3 regions of the uncultured Acetobacteroides sp. genome follow, and region 2 is predicted to be linked to each of the others. Evidence: riboswitches for the same ligand, from Rfam matches in the RefSeq annotation. Region 2 holds a riboswitch; each other region holds the start of a gene.
What was found. A riboswitch is a leader RNA that binds a small molecule or an ion and turns the genes downstream of it on or off. The one in region 2 is predicted to bind cobalamin.
Positions count from the first base shown of each region.

Region 1: linked by a shared signal. The riboswitch ahead of ACHZA1_RS10425 (cobyric acid synthase) and the one ahead of ACHZA1_RS12735 (ABC transporter substrate-binding protein) in region 2 are both predicted to bind cobalamin.
Region 3: linked by a shared signal. The riboswitch ahead of ACHZA1_RS10460 (TonB-dependent receptor) and the one ahead of ACHZA1_RS12735 (ABC transporter substrate-binding protein) in region 2 are both predicted to bind cobalamin.

Region 1 covers NZ_OY763328.2:2,515,768-2,520,501, forward strand. The annotation lists rRNA gene ACHZA1_RS10415 (23S ribosomal RNA) at 1-1,575, shown strand, start outside; rRNA gene rrf (5S ribosomal RNA) at 1,739-1,850, shown strand; cobalamin riboswitch at 2,287-2,471, shown strand; gene ACHZA1_RS10425 (cobyric acid synthase) at 2,586-4,073, shown strand; gene ACHZA1_RS10430 (aminotransferase class I/II-fold pyridoxal phosphate-dependent enzyme) at 4,143-4,734, shown strand, end outside.
Region 2 covers NZ_OY763328.2:3,076,452-3,081,185, forward strand. The annotation lists gene ACHZA1_RS12725 (ATP-dependent 6-phosphofructokinase) at 1-845, shown strand, start outside; gene ACHZA1_RS12730 (branched-chain amino acid aminotransferase) at 1,138-2,157, shown strand; cobalamin riboswitch at 2,233-2,423, shown strand; gene ACHZA1_RS12735 (ABC transporter substrate-binding protein) at 2,452-3,606, shown strand; gene ACHZA1_RS12740 (iron ABC transporter permease) at 3,609-4,652, shown strand; gene ACHZA1_RS12745 (ABC transporter ATP-binding protein) at 4,652-4,734, shown strand, end outside.
Region 3 covers NZ_OY763328.2:2,523,656-2,528,389, reverse strand. The annotation lists gene ACHZA1_RS10465 (bifunctional adenosylcobinamide kinase/adenosylcobinamide-phosphate guanylyltransferase) at 1-159, opposite strand, end outside; gene ACHZA1_RS10460 (TonB-dependent receptor) at 170-2,398, opposite strand; cobalamin riboswitch at 2,446-2,623, opposite strand; gene ACHZA1_RS10455 (ABC transporter ATP-binding protein) at 2,623-3,627, opposite strand; gene ACHZA1_RS10450 (iron ABC transporter permease) at 3,639-4,679, opposite strand; gene ACHZA1_RS10445 (ABC transporter substrate-binding protein) at 4,679-4,734, opposite strand, start outside.

The DNA.
Region 1 (4,734 bases), 560 kb from region 2:
GGTGCGAAACCCGCCCACCGATAGACCAAGGTTTCCTGATCAACGCTAATCGGATCAGGGTAAGGCGGGGCCTAAGGCTAACCCGAAGGGGGATGCCGATGGACAGACGGTTAATATTCCGTCCCTGGCCAGCGCTGCGATGGGGCGACGAAGGAGTGAAAGGACCGCCCGGCGACGGAATGCCGGGTTGAAGGGTGTAGGTATAGGGTGTAGGTTAATAGCCGGATCCTGCCGAACCTGATAGTACCGCGAGCCCACGGGCAAGCGGATAGCGTCCCTAATCCGACTTCCAAGAAAACCCCCTAAGCATCAGGCGCTGGGCACCCGTACCGCAAACCGACACAGGTGGTCAAGGAGAGAATCCTGAGGTGCTCGAGTGAATCACGGCTAAGGAACTCGGCAAACTAGCCCCGTAACTTCGGGATAAGGGGCCCCCACGGTGACGTGGGGCGCAGCGAAGAGGTCCAGGCGACTGTTTACCAAAAACACAGGGCTCTGCGAAACCGAAAGGTGAAGTATAGGGCCTGACACCTGCCCGGTGCCGGAAGGTTAAGAGGAGAGGTCATCGTAAGAGAAGCTTTGAATCGAAGCCCCGGTAAACGGCGGCCGTAACTATAACGGTCCTAAGGTAGCGAAATTCCTTGTCGGGTAAGTTCCGACCTGCACGAATGGTGTAACGATCTGGACGCTGTCTCAGCCGTGAGCTCGGTGAAATTGTAGTATCGGTGAAGATGCCGATTACCCGCAACGGGACGGAAAGACCCCGTGCACCTTCACTGCAGCTTAGCGCTGGTTCTGGGGTGGCGATGTGTAGGATAGGCTGGAGGCTGTGAAGGCGGTACGCTAGTATCGTTGGAGCCGACGTTGAAATACAGCCCTTCGCCACTTCGGGGCCTAATCCCTGATAGGGAGACACCGCTTGGCGGGTAGTTTGACTGGGGTGGTCGCCTCCAAAAGAGTAACGGAGGCTTCCCAAGGTGCCCTCAGCGCGAATGGCAACCGCGCGTGGAGTGCAATGGCACAAGGGCGCTTGACTGTGAGGCCGACAAGCCGAGCAGGTGCGAAAGCAGGGCATAGTGATCCGGTGGTTCCGCATGGGAGGGCCATCGCTCAAAGGATAAAAGGTACGCCGGGGATAACAGGCTGATCGCCGCCAAGAGCTCACATCGACGCGGCGGTTTGGCACCTCGATGTCGGCTCGTCACATCCTGGGGCTGGAGAAGGTCCCAAGGGTTCGGCTGTTCGCCGATTAAAGTGGCACGCGAGCTGGGTTCAGAACGTCGTGAGACAGTTCGGTCCCTATCTGTTGCGGGCGTAGGAAGTTTGAGGGGGTCTGACCCTAGTACGAGAGGACCGGGTTGGACGAGCCTCCGGTGTACCAGTTGTTCCGCCAGGAGCACCGCTGGGTAGCCGCGCTCGGTTGGGATAAGCGCTGAAAGCATCTAAGCGCGAAGCCTGCCTCAAGATGAGACTTCCCTTAAGGGCCGTGGGAGACTACCACGTTGATAGGCCGCAGGTGTACGCGCAGCAATGCGCTTAGCCGAGCGGTACTAATTGCCCGAACGAGCTCCGAGAGGGCCGCGCCCTTAGCGGGCAGACGCCGCTTCGTCCGAAGAATGTCAAAATCTAAAAGATATAAGATTTTAGACGCTAGATATTAGACGCTATATGAGGATTGAATGGCATATGCTATGAAGTCTAAGATCTAGGTGCTAAATACTAGGATCTAAAAGAAGACTTAGGTGGCTAGGCGGCGGGGCTCCACCCCTTCCCATTCCGAACAGGGCCGTTAAGCCCGCCAGCGCCGATGGTACTGCTACACCAAGCGGGAGAGTAGGTGGCCGCCAAACCTATAGAGCCCCCGACCGAAAGGTCGGGGGCTTTTTTTATGCCCTTACGGAAGGGGTTGTAAGCTGAGTATGGGAATTCGAAAAGCAGCGGTCAGCTTTCGTTGCGAGCGCATAGGACAAGATCCAGGATGGTGCGCTTCAGCTGGCTATCGATGTTTTTCTCAATATCGGTTTCTGTGACTTGGTACTCGTACCTCGACTTGGGAGGATTGGGTATGTAGTCGTAGGTATGGATTTCTAAAATCTACCTTGTGCATGACATTTTGACCTCCGTACATCCTACGGTGATCCTACGGACTGCTACGGTCTCTATCGGAGCAATTAAGGGTGTTGTTCTGTCAATTTGTCATTGCAAAAGTAGCAGGGTAAGGTGTTGTGCTTGCCTATTATTGGAATATCTTCAACTGATAGCTCGTCTTTTGATAAAAAATCCTCATCTTTGCGTCCGATAATTGGTATCCTGCTTGGGCAGGATAAAAGGGAATCCGATGAAACTTCGGAGCTGTACCCGCAGCTGTAAATTCCACTAAACGTTTTGAAGAATAGCCACTGGCACCTGGTGCTGGGAAGGTTTCAAAACGGGAATGAGCCAGAAGACCTGCCATTATCAACATATTCAGATGCTCCGGGAATAGAGCAGGTCGATACAGATTCTTAAGATTCTCTTTAAGCTCTGGATTAATCGCATCCTATCCTATTTGCAGAGCAATCACGCAACGTGAATCCTAAAAGAGAATGAGTAAGCACTCCCTTCGTCCGATAATGTTTGCAGGCACCGGCAGCGATGTTGGTAAAAGCGTTATTGCTGCAGCATTCTGCCGCATATTCCTGCAGGATGGCTTCCAACCAGCCCCCTTTAAGGCGCAGAACATGGCGCTCAACTCGTATGCCACTCCCGATGGGCTAGAGATTGGTCGTGCGCAGGCCGTTCAGGCAGAGGCGGCAGGCTTACCTTGCTCTACCGACATGAATCCCCTTTTGCTAAAGCCCACCTCCGACCGCATGTGCCAAGTAATACTCAACGGCAGGGTAGTGGGCAACAAGAGCGCTGCCGACTACTTCAACGGAGCCGACCGCGAGCAGCTGCGCGCAGAGGTAAACTCTGCCTTCGATCGCCTAAAAAACTCCTATAATCCCATTGTTATGGAAGGTGCCGGCAGCATTGCCGAGGTAAATCTTCGTTCGCGCGATCTGGTTAACATGTCCATGGCGCAGCATGCCAGCGCCGTTGTAGTTCTTGTTGCCGATATCGACCGTGGCGGTGTAATAGCATCGGTTTACGGCACGATGATACTGCTCACCGAAGAGGAGCGCAGGCTGGTAAAGGGCATCATCATTAATAAGTTTAGGGGCGATATTTCGCTATTTACCGATGGCGTTAAGATCATTGAGGACCTTTGCAAGGTGCCGGTGCTTGGCGTTGTGCCCTACTTTAAGGATATCCATATCGAGGCTGAAGATTCGGTGATGCTCGACCTAAAGAACCGCACCGCCGTAGATGGCAAAGTGAATGTTGTTGTGGTGCTGCTGCGCCACATGTCCAACTTCACCGATTTCGACGTGCTGGAGCGCGACGAGCGCGTGCATCTTTTCTACTCCAACAACGTCGATGAGATTTCGAAGGCGGATATCATCATCATCCCCGGAACAAAATCTACCATTGCCGATCTGTACGAGCTGCGCAAAAATGGTGCTGCTACGGCTATAGTTAAGGCATATAGGGATGGCAAAACGGTGATGGGCATCTGCGGTGGGTACCAAATGCTGGGCATGGAGGTGTGCGATCCGCAGCATGTGGAGGGTCCGATTGACGCCCTGCCCGGATTGGGCTTGTTACCTGTGCGAACCACCATGCTGGGCGAGAAAATTACCCGTCAGGTACAGTTTAATTTTCTGGATAATCCTGCAACCTGCGAGGGGTACGAGATACACATGGGCGAAACGGAGCTGCTCTCGGGCAATGCATCGGCGCTAAATGCGCTTAGCGGCGGCAATGCCGATGGCGTTCATGTAGATAACCGCTGCTTTGGGACGTACATCCACGGCATTCTCGACAATGCCGTTGTGATAGATCATCTACTAGCCCCTTTCCAATCGAAACTCATAACAAGAACCTTCAACTACAAGGAGTTTAAGGAGGAGCAGTACAACCTGCTTGCCGACCATATCAGAAGACATGTTGATATGAAGAAGGTTTATGAGATACTAGAAAATAGATATTAGATATTAGACGCAAGACGCAAGACAAAAGATATCTTGATACTTGTGTCTTGATACTAAATAAAAGAGATTATGCTTTTTGGTCACGGAGATGATGTACAGGCTTGTGGAGTTCCTATTGTAGGGAACTTTAGCTCCAACGTTTGGTACGATGGGTACGTTGCCGACTTGCAGGGTGTGGTATCGGAGGCATTAACCGGTATTACCAGCTATCCAGAGCCTGATGCGCGCAGCTTGCGTACGCTTTTGGCTGAGGTTAACGGCGTAGGATTATCGAACGTGCTGGTGAGCAACGGAGCCATAGAGGCTATCTACCTGATAGCGCAGGCTTGGAGCAAGAGCCGATCGTTGGTGGTTGTTCCAACCTTCAGCGAGTACGAGGATGCCTGCAGGATTCACAATCACGAGCTGCTATTCCTAAACGAGGAAGACTTTGTTGGAGCCATCCCCGATGTTGCCGATTTGGTTTGGATATGCAATCCAAATAATCCAACCGGGAGAGTATGGGGTAGGAGCCAGCTGCTGCAGCTGCTCGAAGCTAATCCCGATAAACTTTTTGTGGTGGACCAGTCGTATGCCACGTTTTGCACAGAAGAACTTCTTCATCCTACGGATGTTTTCGACTATAGCAACCTGATAATTATAGGTTCGCTTACCAAGTGCT
Region 2 (4,734 bases):
CGAATATCGACTATCTGGGGCTCGATTACCTCATTCCAATTGGAGGAGACGACACGCTAAGCTACGGGGTGCATCTGCACAATAAAGGAGTTCCAATCGTAGCAATCCCCAAAACGATGGATAATGATGTTCCTGGCACCGACTACTGTATAGGCTTTGGTACCTGCATTTCGCGTACAATTGAGCTTGCCCACGAGTTGAGAACTTCTGCAGGTTCGCACGAGCGCTTTTTGGTAATAGAGGTGTTTGGGCGCTATGCAGGTTTTTCAGCGTTACTTCCAACTATGGCAGGTGCTGCCGACAGATGCGTTATCCCCGAGTATAAGTTCGACATAGAGCATCTCACCGAACTGATGGTTCAGGATAGGGCTAACAATCCAAGTAAGTACTCTGTGCTCTTAGTCTCCGAAGGCGCTATGTTTAAAAATGGCGATATGATCTTTAAGGGTGAGGAGGCTGACGCCTACGGGCATAAAAAGCTTGGCGGTATTGGCGATATACTTTCGGAGCAGCTTCGGAATCTCTCTGCGAAATATAATAATGGACGAAAAATTGATGTAATCAACCAGCGTTTGGGCTACATGGTACGCTCTGGTGCCCCTGATGCTCTTGATAGCATTGTGCCCATGGCTTTTGGTAACCTTGCGCTCGATCTTATTCTTAAAGGTACCTGTGGCAGGCTGGTGAGCTTGCGTAATGGTCGGTACGACAATGTTCCTATCGACGTTGTAACCAGCTACAAGAAAAAGGTTGACATCGAAAAGTTCTACGACAAGGAACGGTATCGTCCACGGTACGAAAATTTCAACGATAAGCCGCAGCTTATCATGACAAGCGACTTCTAGGCAGATAAATAAGGGAGAGGTTTTTATCTCTCCTTTTACTTGAATAATTGTAGTAAGTATTCATCACTCTTCTAATGTCTCTATTTTTGAGTGTTAAATCTAAAAGACGAATCTCGTGTTTGTAGTTCAATCTGCTACAATAAAAACATCACTTTGTGTCGTTTTGTAGCTTAATCGATGATTGGTGCGATAAATTGTAATGTATAATAGTTTCGTTAGTGATAAATTTGTTAAAATCGTTTTTGCTAAACGAAAAACTATTACTTTTGGTGGTATCAGAAAACGCAATCATATGGAAAATTTAGATTGGGGTAAGTTGCCTTTCGGTTACATAAAAACTGACTACAACGTCCGCTGTACATTTAAAGATGGGAAATGGGGCGAATTAGAGGTGTCTGATTCGGAGTATCTCCCAATTCATATTGCCGCAACAGGACTTCATTATGGGCAAGAAGCATTTGAAGGCTTGAAGGCTTATAGAGGTAAGGATGGTAAAATCCGCCTTTTCCGTTGGATCGAGAATGCAAAACGGTTACATCGGTCAGCCGAAGGTATTCTTATGGCTCCAGTTCCTGAAAAGCTTTTCGAAGAGGCTATCCTTAAGGTTGTGAAACTTAACGAGCGCTTTGTACCACCTTACGGTACTGGTGCATCGCTATATATCCGTCCCGTTCTTTTTGGTTCGGGTGCCGAGGTTGGCGTTAAGCCAGCTAAGGAGTATACCTTTATTGTATTTGTAAGCCCCGTAGGTCCTTACTTCAAGGAAGGTTTTAAACCTGTTAAAATTGCTATTGTAAAGGATAGCGACCGTGCTGCTCCGCTAGGTACAGGAACCTTAAAGGTTGGCGGTAACTATGCAGCTAGCTTACGCGGCGTAGTCGAAACTCACGATAAGGGCTACGGTTCTCCTTTGTACCTTGATGCGAAGGAAAAGAAGTATATCGACGAGATTGGTGCTGCCAACTTCTTTGGTATTAAGGATAACATGTACATTACCCCTAAGAGCACGAGTATTCTTCCATCTATAACCAACATGAGTATACTTACGTTGGCTGAAGATCTTGGACTTAAACCTGTGCGTCGTCAAATTCCAGTGGAGGAACTCGAAACTTTTGAAGAGGTTGGCGCTTGCGGTACTGCTGCAGTGATCTCTCCAATTGGTGAAATTGCCGATCTGGAAACCGGAAAGGTTTACAAGTATTGTAAAGATGGTTGTCCTGGTGCATGGTCAACTAAGCTTTACGAAACTCTTGTTGGTATTCAGTATGGCGATATTCCCGATCCTCACGGATGGGTAACCATTGTTGAGTAAGCAATAAAATAGCAATCAGCATAGAAGGGCGGCAGTTTGTCGCCCTTCATTTTTAGATAATTGTCGAAAAAAGGCTACATTTGTGCCCGATTTGGCGATCTTGCAAACAACGTAAGATTAAAGGGAATCCGGTTAAAATCCGGAGCTGTACCCGCAGCTGTAAGTTCTAGTAGCAGCCTTTAATGTTTTTACCACTGTCAGCTGATGATGGGAAGGTTTTAAAGGTGGAACGAGCCAGAAGACCTGCCTGTATCATGGGTAAAATATCAACTTTCGGGAATAAAAGTTTAAGGAATGACACGTTTTAGAGCCTTTCTGGCAATTGTATTGGTTTCTCTGCTGTTTAGCGCTTGCTCTTCCAAGAAAAATGGCAACGGCGAATCGTCAACTTCTGGTTCGTCCTACTTCTCCGAGAAAATAACCCTTAAATACCTTCGCGGATTTAGCATCAGCTACAGCGGCAGCTACGCCACGGTTGATGTTCGCGATCCGTTCGACTCCACTAAGCTGCTTAAGCGCTACATTCTTATCGATCGCACGAAATCTACCCCTTCGGGATTACCCAAAGGCATTGTCGTGAAGGTTCCTGTCGAAAAATCGGCCTGCTTTTACGGCTTAACGGTAAACGAAATGGCTCGCCTTGGGGTAAATCAAACCATAACTGGCGTTGCAGAGCCTCAGTACGTAAAGGATAGCCTTGTACAAGCGAAGCTTAAGCAGGGGAAGATAGCGAATCTTGGCGAAGTGGCGCAGGCTAACGTAGAGCGCATCATCGAAGCGAACCCTGAGATCTTGGTTGTTTCACCCATATCGGGTGGTCCACTTAACAAGATTGAGCAAACGGGTGTTCCGCTGGTGTACGACTGCTCGTACCTCGAAAATACCCCTTTGGCGCGTGCCGAATGGATCAAGTTCATCTCCTTATTCTTTAAGAAGGAGGCGCTTGCCAACAAAATGTTCGATAGCGTTGATGCCCGGTACAACCGTGTTGCAAAAATTGCGAAGGCTGCCAAGTCGCATCGTCCTACCGTATTCACCGAAAAGAAATTCGGACAGGTGTGGTACACCCCTGGAGGTCGCAGTTACATGGCTCGCTTCCTCGAGGATGCTGGTGCAGACTATATTTGGAAGGATGATAAGAGTACAGGTTCGCTTTCGCTGAATTTCGAATCGGTGCTGGCTAAAGCATCGAATGCCGACTACTGGATCATCAAGACCAACACCCCATACGTGTTCACCTACGCCCATCTCGAAAAGGAGTTCGGTCTTTACAGCAGCTTCAAGGCGTTTAAAGAAGGCTCCATCATCAACTGCGATACGGGAAGAACTCCCTACTACGAGGATGGCTATCTCGAACCAGACGTCATCCTTAGCGATCTTGTAAACATCTTCCATCCGGAGCTGCTGCCCGGCTATGTTCCAAAGTACTTCCAAATGCTGGCACGATGAGCATGTCCGCAGTAAGGCGTAAGCGGGGCCAAAGCATACGCATCATGGTAGGCGTGGGGTTGCTGATCCCTCTTCTGATGCTGATGAACATCGCCTGGGGAACGGTGTCCATTCCATTGGGAAAAGTGTTCTCCATCCTTTTTAGTTCCGACACATCAAACGTTGCTTGGTGCAACATCGTATGGATGTCGCGCATGCCCCAGTCGATTACAGCCATGCTGGCGGGCGCTGCCCTTGCGGCCTGCGGGCTGATGATGCAGACGCTCTTCCGCAATCCGCTTGCCGATCCTTCAATCTTAGGAATTAGCACGGGGGCAAATCTTGGCGTGGCCATTATGGTGCTATCCCTTAATGGGTCGATGATCGCTGGAACGGTTATGGGCTACACGGCCAACATCCTTGCTGCATTTCTGGGGGCGCTAGTGGTGCTCTTCATCATTCTTTCGCTATCGGCAAAGATAAAGAATACGGCCATGCTGCTTATTGTGGGTATCATGATAGGCTTCATGGCATCGTCCATCATCTCTGTTCTTAACTTTTACGCCTCGAAGGAGAATATTCAAATCTTCGTGCTTTGGGGGATGGGCGATTTCTCGAACGTAACCTGGAACGAGATGCCCTCCTTTGCCATCGCCTCGATTATCGGGGTTATGGTTGCCCTTTTACAGATTAAGCCGCTGAACGCGCTGCTGCTGGGCGAGAACTACGCCTCCAACTTGGGGGTTAACGTTAAGCGGGCGCGATACTCCATACTGCTGGGGGCTGGCCTGCTAATTGCAGCCATTACGGCCTTCTGCGGCCCGATATCCTTTATAGGTCTGGCCGTTCCGCACGTAGCGCGCATGCTGCTCGGAACCTCCAACCACAAGACGCTGCTGCCTGCCACCATTCTGCTTGGCTCTGTGGTTGCTCTTTTTTGCAACCTGCTCACCACGCTGCCCGGCGAGGGAGGAATTATCCCCATTAATGCCGTAACTTCGATGCTTGGTGCGCCAGTTGTCATATACGTGATCTTTAACCGTCGTAAGCTTCAATACTTTTCGTGATGAGTGCAAGGAAACAACCGCAGACAGAGCAGGTAACCCTTAAGGCTACTGGGTTGGGCATCGGTTACTCCGATGGCCGCAA
Region 3 (4,734 bases), 550 kb from region 2:
GGCCTGGTGGCGCTCCACCCGAAGGCGAAAATCGTCGTCCCAGATGCGCGAGGTGGCGAGGTAAACGGGGTTGTCGGCTAACTCGAGCGCCAACCGCTGAGCGTAGCTGCTCTTACCCGAGCGCTGACCACCAGTAATGAGAGTAATTTTAGATGCCATCCAACAAGTATTAGAAGTTTATAGTAGCCTTCATCGAATACATTCGTCCGGGAAGGTTGTAGCCGCGCTTCTCGTAGTAGTTCTCGTCGGTCACGTTGCTCACGTAGCCCATCAGGCTTATCTTTTTGGTTACATCGTAACCAAGATATAGATCCAAAGTCATCATCTGAGGGTAGCGTACCTCCACGTACTGATCGTAAAAGCTCCAGTTGCGATCGTAGCGGTAGCCAACGTATCGTCCCTTAAAGCCTGCCGATAGCTTATGATTCTTGTAGTCGGTTCCATAGACAATATTATTATCGGCTACATTAAGCATACGGTGGCTCATCTTGCCCAAGCCGTACTCGTCGAGTTCCTCGTTAGCATTTAGGATAGAGGTCAACTTGATGTACGAGGTTAGGTCAAAACGATTCTCTGCAAGGTAGCCAAAGTTGTAGGCAACGCTAACCTCGAGACCGTCAATAGTACCGTTGCTGGCATTCTGGAAGGTGTTAAGTCCCTTAATGACGCTGCCATCGGAGTAGATGAACTTTCCATCAGCGTTGGTGGTGTACTTCACCCCAAGGTTGTTAAGGTTATCGGCAGTTACATCCACAAAAACCTGTACACCGTTATTCTTCGACTCCGTTCTAAAGTAGCCTAGTTCGGTGTTCCATCCATTCTTATCGTACGACACCCCAAGATCGAACGATTTCGACTCCAAGTTCTTCAAATCCTTATTTCCTACGGTGATGGCTACCGTCTTATTCTTGGTATCGAACACCTCGGAGTAGCCTGCCAGCTGGTAAACATCGGCATAAGAGAAACCGCTTCCAGCATTTGCCTTAATTGCAAGACCAGGAAGGACCTTGTAGGTTATACCTAAGCTAGGGCTGAATATTGTATTGTTCTCCGTATTGGCAGGATTGGTCATCTTTTCGGTTTGCTTTAGCTCATACTTATTGAAGTCGTAACGACCACCAAGACTAGCGAGCAGCTTACCCTTAAAGAATTCAAGATTACCCTGTACGTAAAGTCCAAGGTTTCCAAGGGCAAAATCTTGATTGTAGGGTTTGATTCTCTCTCCAGCATTGCTGTATCGTTCGCTGAGCGATTGCGAGCAAGCATAATCCACACCGATGGTTACATAATGCTGGTTAAAATGAACGATGCTCTGCGCTTGAACACCTTTCCACTCCAGCTCTTGCGATATGGACAGGTAAGGCTTCACAAAAGCATTCTTCTCGAAGATCACCTCGTTGTCCGACACATCTCGTCCAAAATACCCCTTAACCATGGCGGAAATATTTCTACAGATCGATCCGTTGAGCGAGATATCGCCAGAGGTGTAGGTTAAATCTTTGCGGGTTGGAGATGTTCCAACGGCAATGTCGCCGGGCGACTCCACATCGTTGGCAATAGAACGGTTTACGTAGGCATTCAGCCTCCAATCTCGGCAGATATCGTAGCCCAAGCGTAGATCCATGTTGGTTTTGGTATACTTGGTAAACGGACGGGTATCGCCATCGCCACGCTTGTCGGGATCGGTAGTTTCAGCCCCGGTCTTCTTGTAGAAGTTGGTAACCTCACCGCCATCGAGCCATCCCCTAAAGATGTTGCCCTTGCCCATCTTGTAGTCTTTGGGGTTATTCGAAATGGAAAATCCAGCATCGAAATCGAACTTCGGAGCGATAGAACCACCAACCGACACCGACGAGTTTACCTTGTCGCACGAACCGTAGCTGAATGATGCTGTGCCACCAACAGCACCCTTGCTGTTTTTGGTGATGATGTTTACAACGCCTCCCATTGCCGTTGGACCGTAAAGCGCCGATGCAGGACCTTTGAGCACTTCAACCCTTTCAACGTTCGATAGATCTATCATGCTTAGGTTAGCACTTCCCGCAGGGCGACCGTTTATTAGTATTAGCGTTTTGGAGTTCAACTTCCCATTTTCGGGGCGAAAACCACGGATGCTCACCCCCGAAAGAATTCCAGGATATTGCACCACATCGAGCCCCGCATTTTCCTTAAGAATAGAGGTCAAATCTTTTTGTGGAGCCCTTTCTATAAGAGCTGGATGAATCATCTCTATACGTTGAGAGACGTTCTCCTTCTTTACTGCCATCCGCTGTCCAACAACGACTACCTCATCTACCTTGAGGTTCATCTTTACGCTGTCCGATTCGTAGGCACTTGCAGCACCTGCTGTTCGAATTAATCCGGCAACAAGTAGTGCCGCAACTAAAACCTTTTTCATTTAATGGTTATAAAAATTAAACAATAGCCCTACTCCCACGAGGGCATCATCGTTTGCACCTACAAGGCAGGTTTCCTGGCTTCCGTCGCATCGCTGTGCCTTCCCACCGTTAGGCAGTGACCATTTATCAGGATGTTGTTGACGGTTACAGTAGCGGGTCTGCTCAGGACTTGCACCTGATTCCCTTTTAAAGGCGTCCCTTTCACCTTGCGGTAAGGAGTATATCAATTTTTCAGTTCTACTAGTAACTCATTTATTGTTTCAAATTCCATTTCCTTACAGCCAACCGAAGCCAGTTTGTACGGTCTCGTGGCATTTCTATCTACCCAAAGACGACTATCGGTTGCAGCATCTTTCTTTGCTACGGCAATTCCGTTACGATGAAGTGCTTTTTCGATCCAGAAGTGGCTTCCGGCATCGGCATCAAGTGATATTATCTTCTCGTGCTTCTCATTTAGGCGAAAGCGTCCGATGCTTCTATCGAAGATGATGCTATCGCGCTCGAAGTAGGAGTTGAACATTCCCGAAAGTACCAAGTCTTCTGGAGCTCCACAGGCAACCTCTCGCTCCTTACCCATTAGCCAAAGCTTATCGGAAAGATCGAGCGCTAGGTCCAAATCGTGGGTTGAGAGAAGTATCGCCTTCTCCATTTTATCGGTGAGCTTGCGCAGCAGCATGGTAATCTCTATACGGCTTGGAAGATCGAGGAAAGCCGTTGGTTCATCTAGGATGATTATAGGCGTTTGTTGTGCAAGAGCCTTTGCAATCATCACCTTTTGCCGCTCGCCATCGCTCAGCGAGCTGATGCGCCGGTGGGTTAACTCCTCTATTCCGACACTACGAACAACCTCCTCGATAATTGCATGGTCTGACGAAGTAAGCCTTCCAAAGAAACCCAAGTAAGGATGACGACCTAGGGCAATAACCTCGTAAACGAACAGATCGCCCATCGCCACCTGATCTGTTAGCACCACGCTTACCATCTTAGCCCTCTCGTGCTGCGAGAAGCTGTCAATAGACCTTCCATCAAGCAATATCCCTCCCGATAGCTTAGGCTGAAAGCCCGCTAAAGTTCTCAGAAGAGTTGATTTCCCAACCCCATTAACACCAAGCAGCGATGTTAGCTCGCCTTTTGCCAAGCTAAGGTTCATCTTCTGGTGCACCACCTTTTGCTCTCCACGTAGTTGGTAGCCTATATTAAGATCGTTCGTTTTAAGTAGGTCTCTCATGGCACACTTTTTTAGTTCAAACCTTGACTCTTGCTCCTGTTAAGGATTACGTAAAGCATCACAGGACCTCCAAGCATTGACGTTATCGCATTTATAGGAAGTATTGCACCCGAAGAAGGCAGCGTGGTTAGCAGGTTGCATAGAAGAGCCAGAAGCGCTCCAAGTATCAGCGTAAATGGCAGCAACGAACGATGATCAACAGAACCGAGCAGCATCCGAGCAATATGGGGAACCGCTAAGCCTAGAAAGGCAACCGGTCCACAGAATGCGGTGGTTACAGCAATCAGCAATCCGGCACTAAGAAGAATAAACAGGCGAGTCTTTGAGAGTGCTACTCCCAGATTCTCGGCATATCGTTGTCCCAACAACAGCGCATTTAGCGATTTGATAAGTAAAAGCGCAATGAGTAGCCCAACGCTTACAGCAGCCACAAAGAAAGGGATCTGCTTAAGCGATACGCTGGAGAAATCGCCCATGCCCCACATCACAAAGGCGTGTGCATTCTCGTGCGAGGCGTAAAAATTCAGTATTGATATTGCCGCCGAGGCGATATAGCCAATCATGATGCCTGCAATAAGCAATACCAAGTTGCTTTTTATGTAATTTGATAGCACTAGTATCAATCCAAGAATAGCCGATGCACCAACAAATGCCGAAACGATGATCAACAGGTGCCCACCAATCCCCAGCGAACCGTACTGCCCCATGGTTCCACCCAAAAAGAGCATAACGATAGCCACACCAAGGTTAGCCCCTGCGCTAATCCCCAAAAGTGATGGTCCTGCAAGCGGATTCTGAAACATGGTTTGCAGCATTAGCCCGCTAACGGCAAGAGCCGCACCTGCAAAAAGCGCTGTAATGGCTTGCGGTAAGCGCGTAACCAGCACTATGTTGGTCCACGAAGTGCGCTCGCCCTCTCCTCCTAGAAGAATTCGGGTTACAGCATCAATTGGGATATGGATAGAGCCGTAGGCAAGGTTTGCCACAAAGAGAATGGCAATCAGCACCACGCAGGCAACCACAACCGTCGTATTTATGGCAGGTCTTCTCATTACTTCATAACCTGTAAGTAAACCTGCTTATGCTCGGGTAGAAGCTCCGGATGAA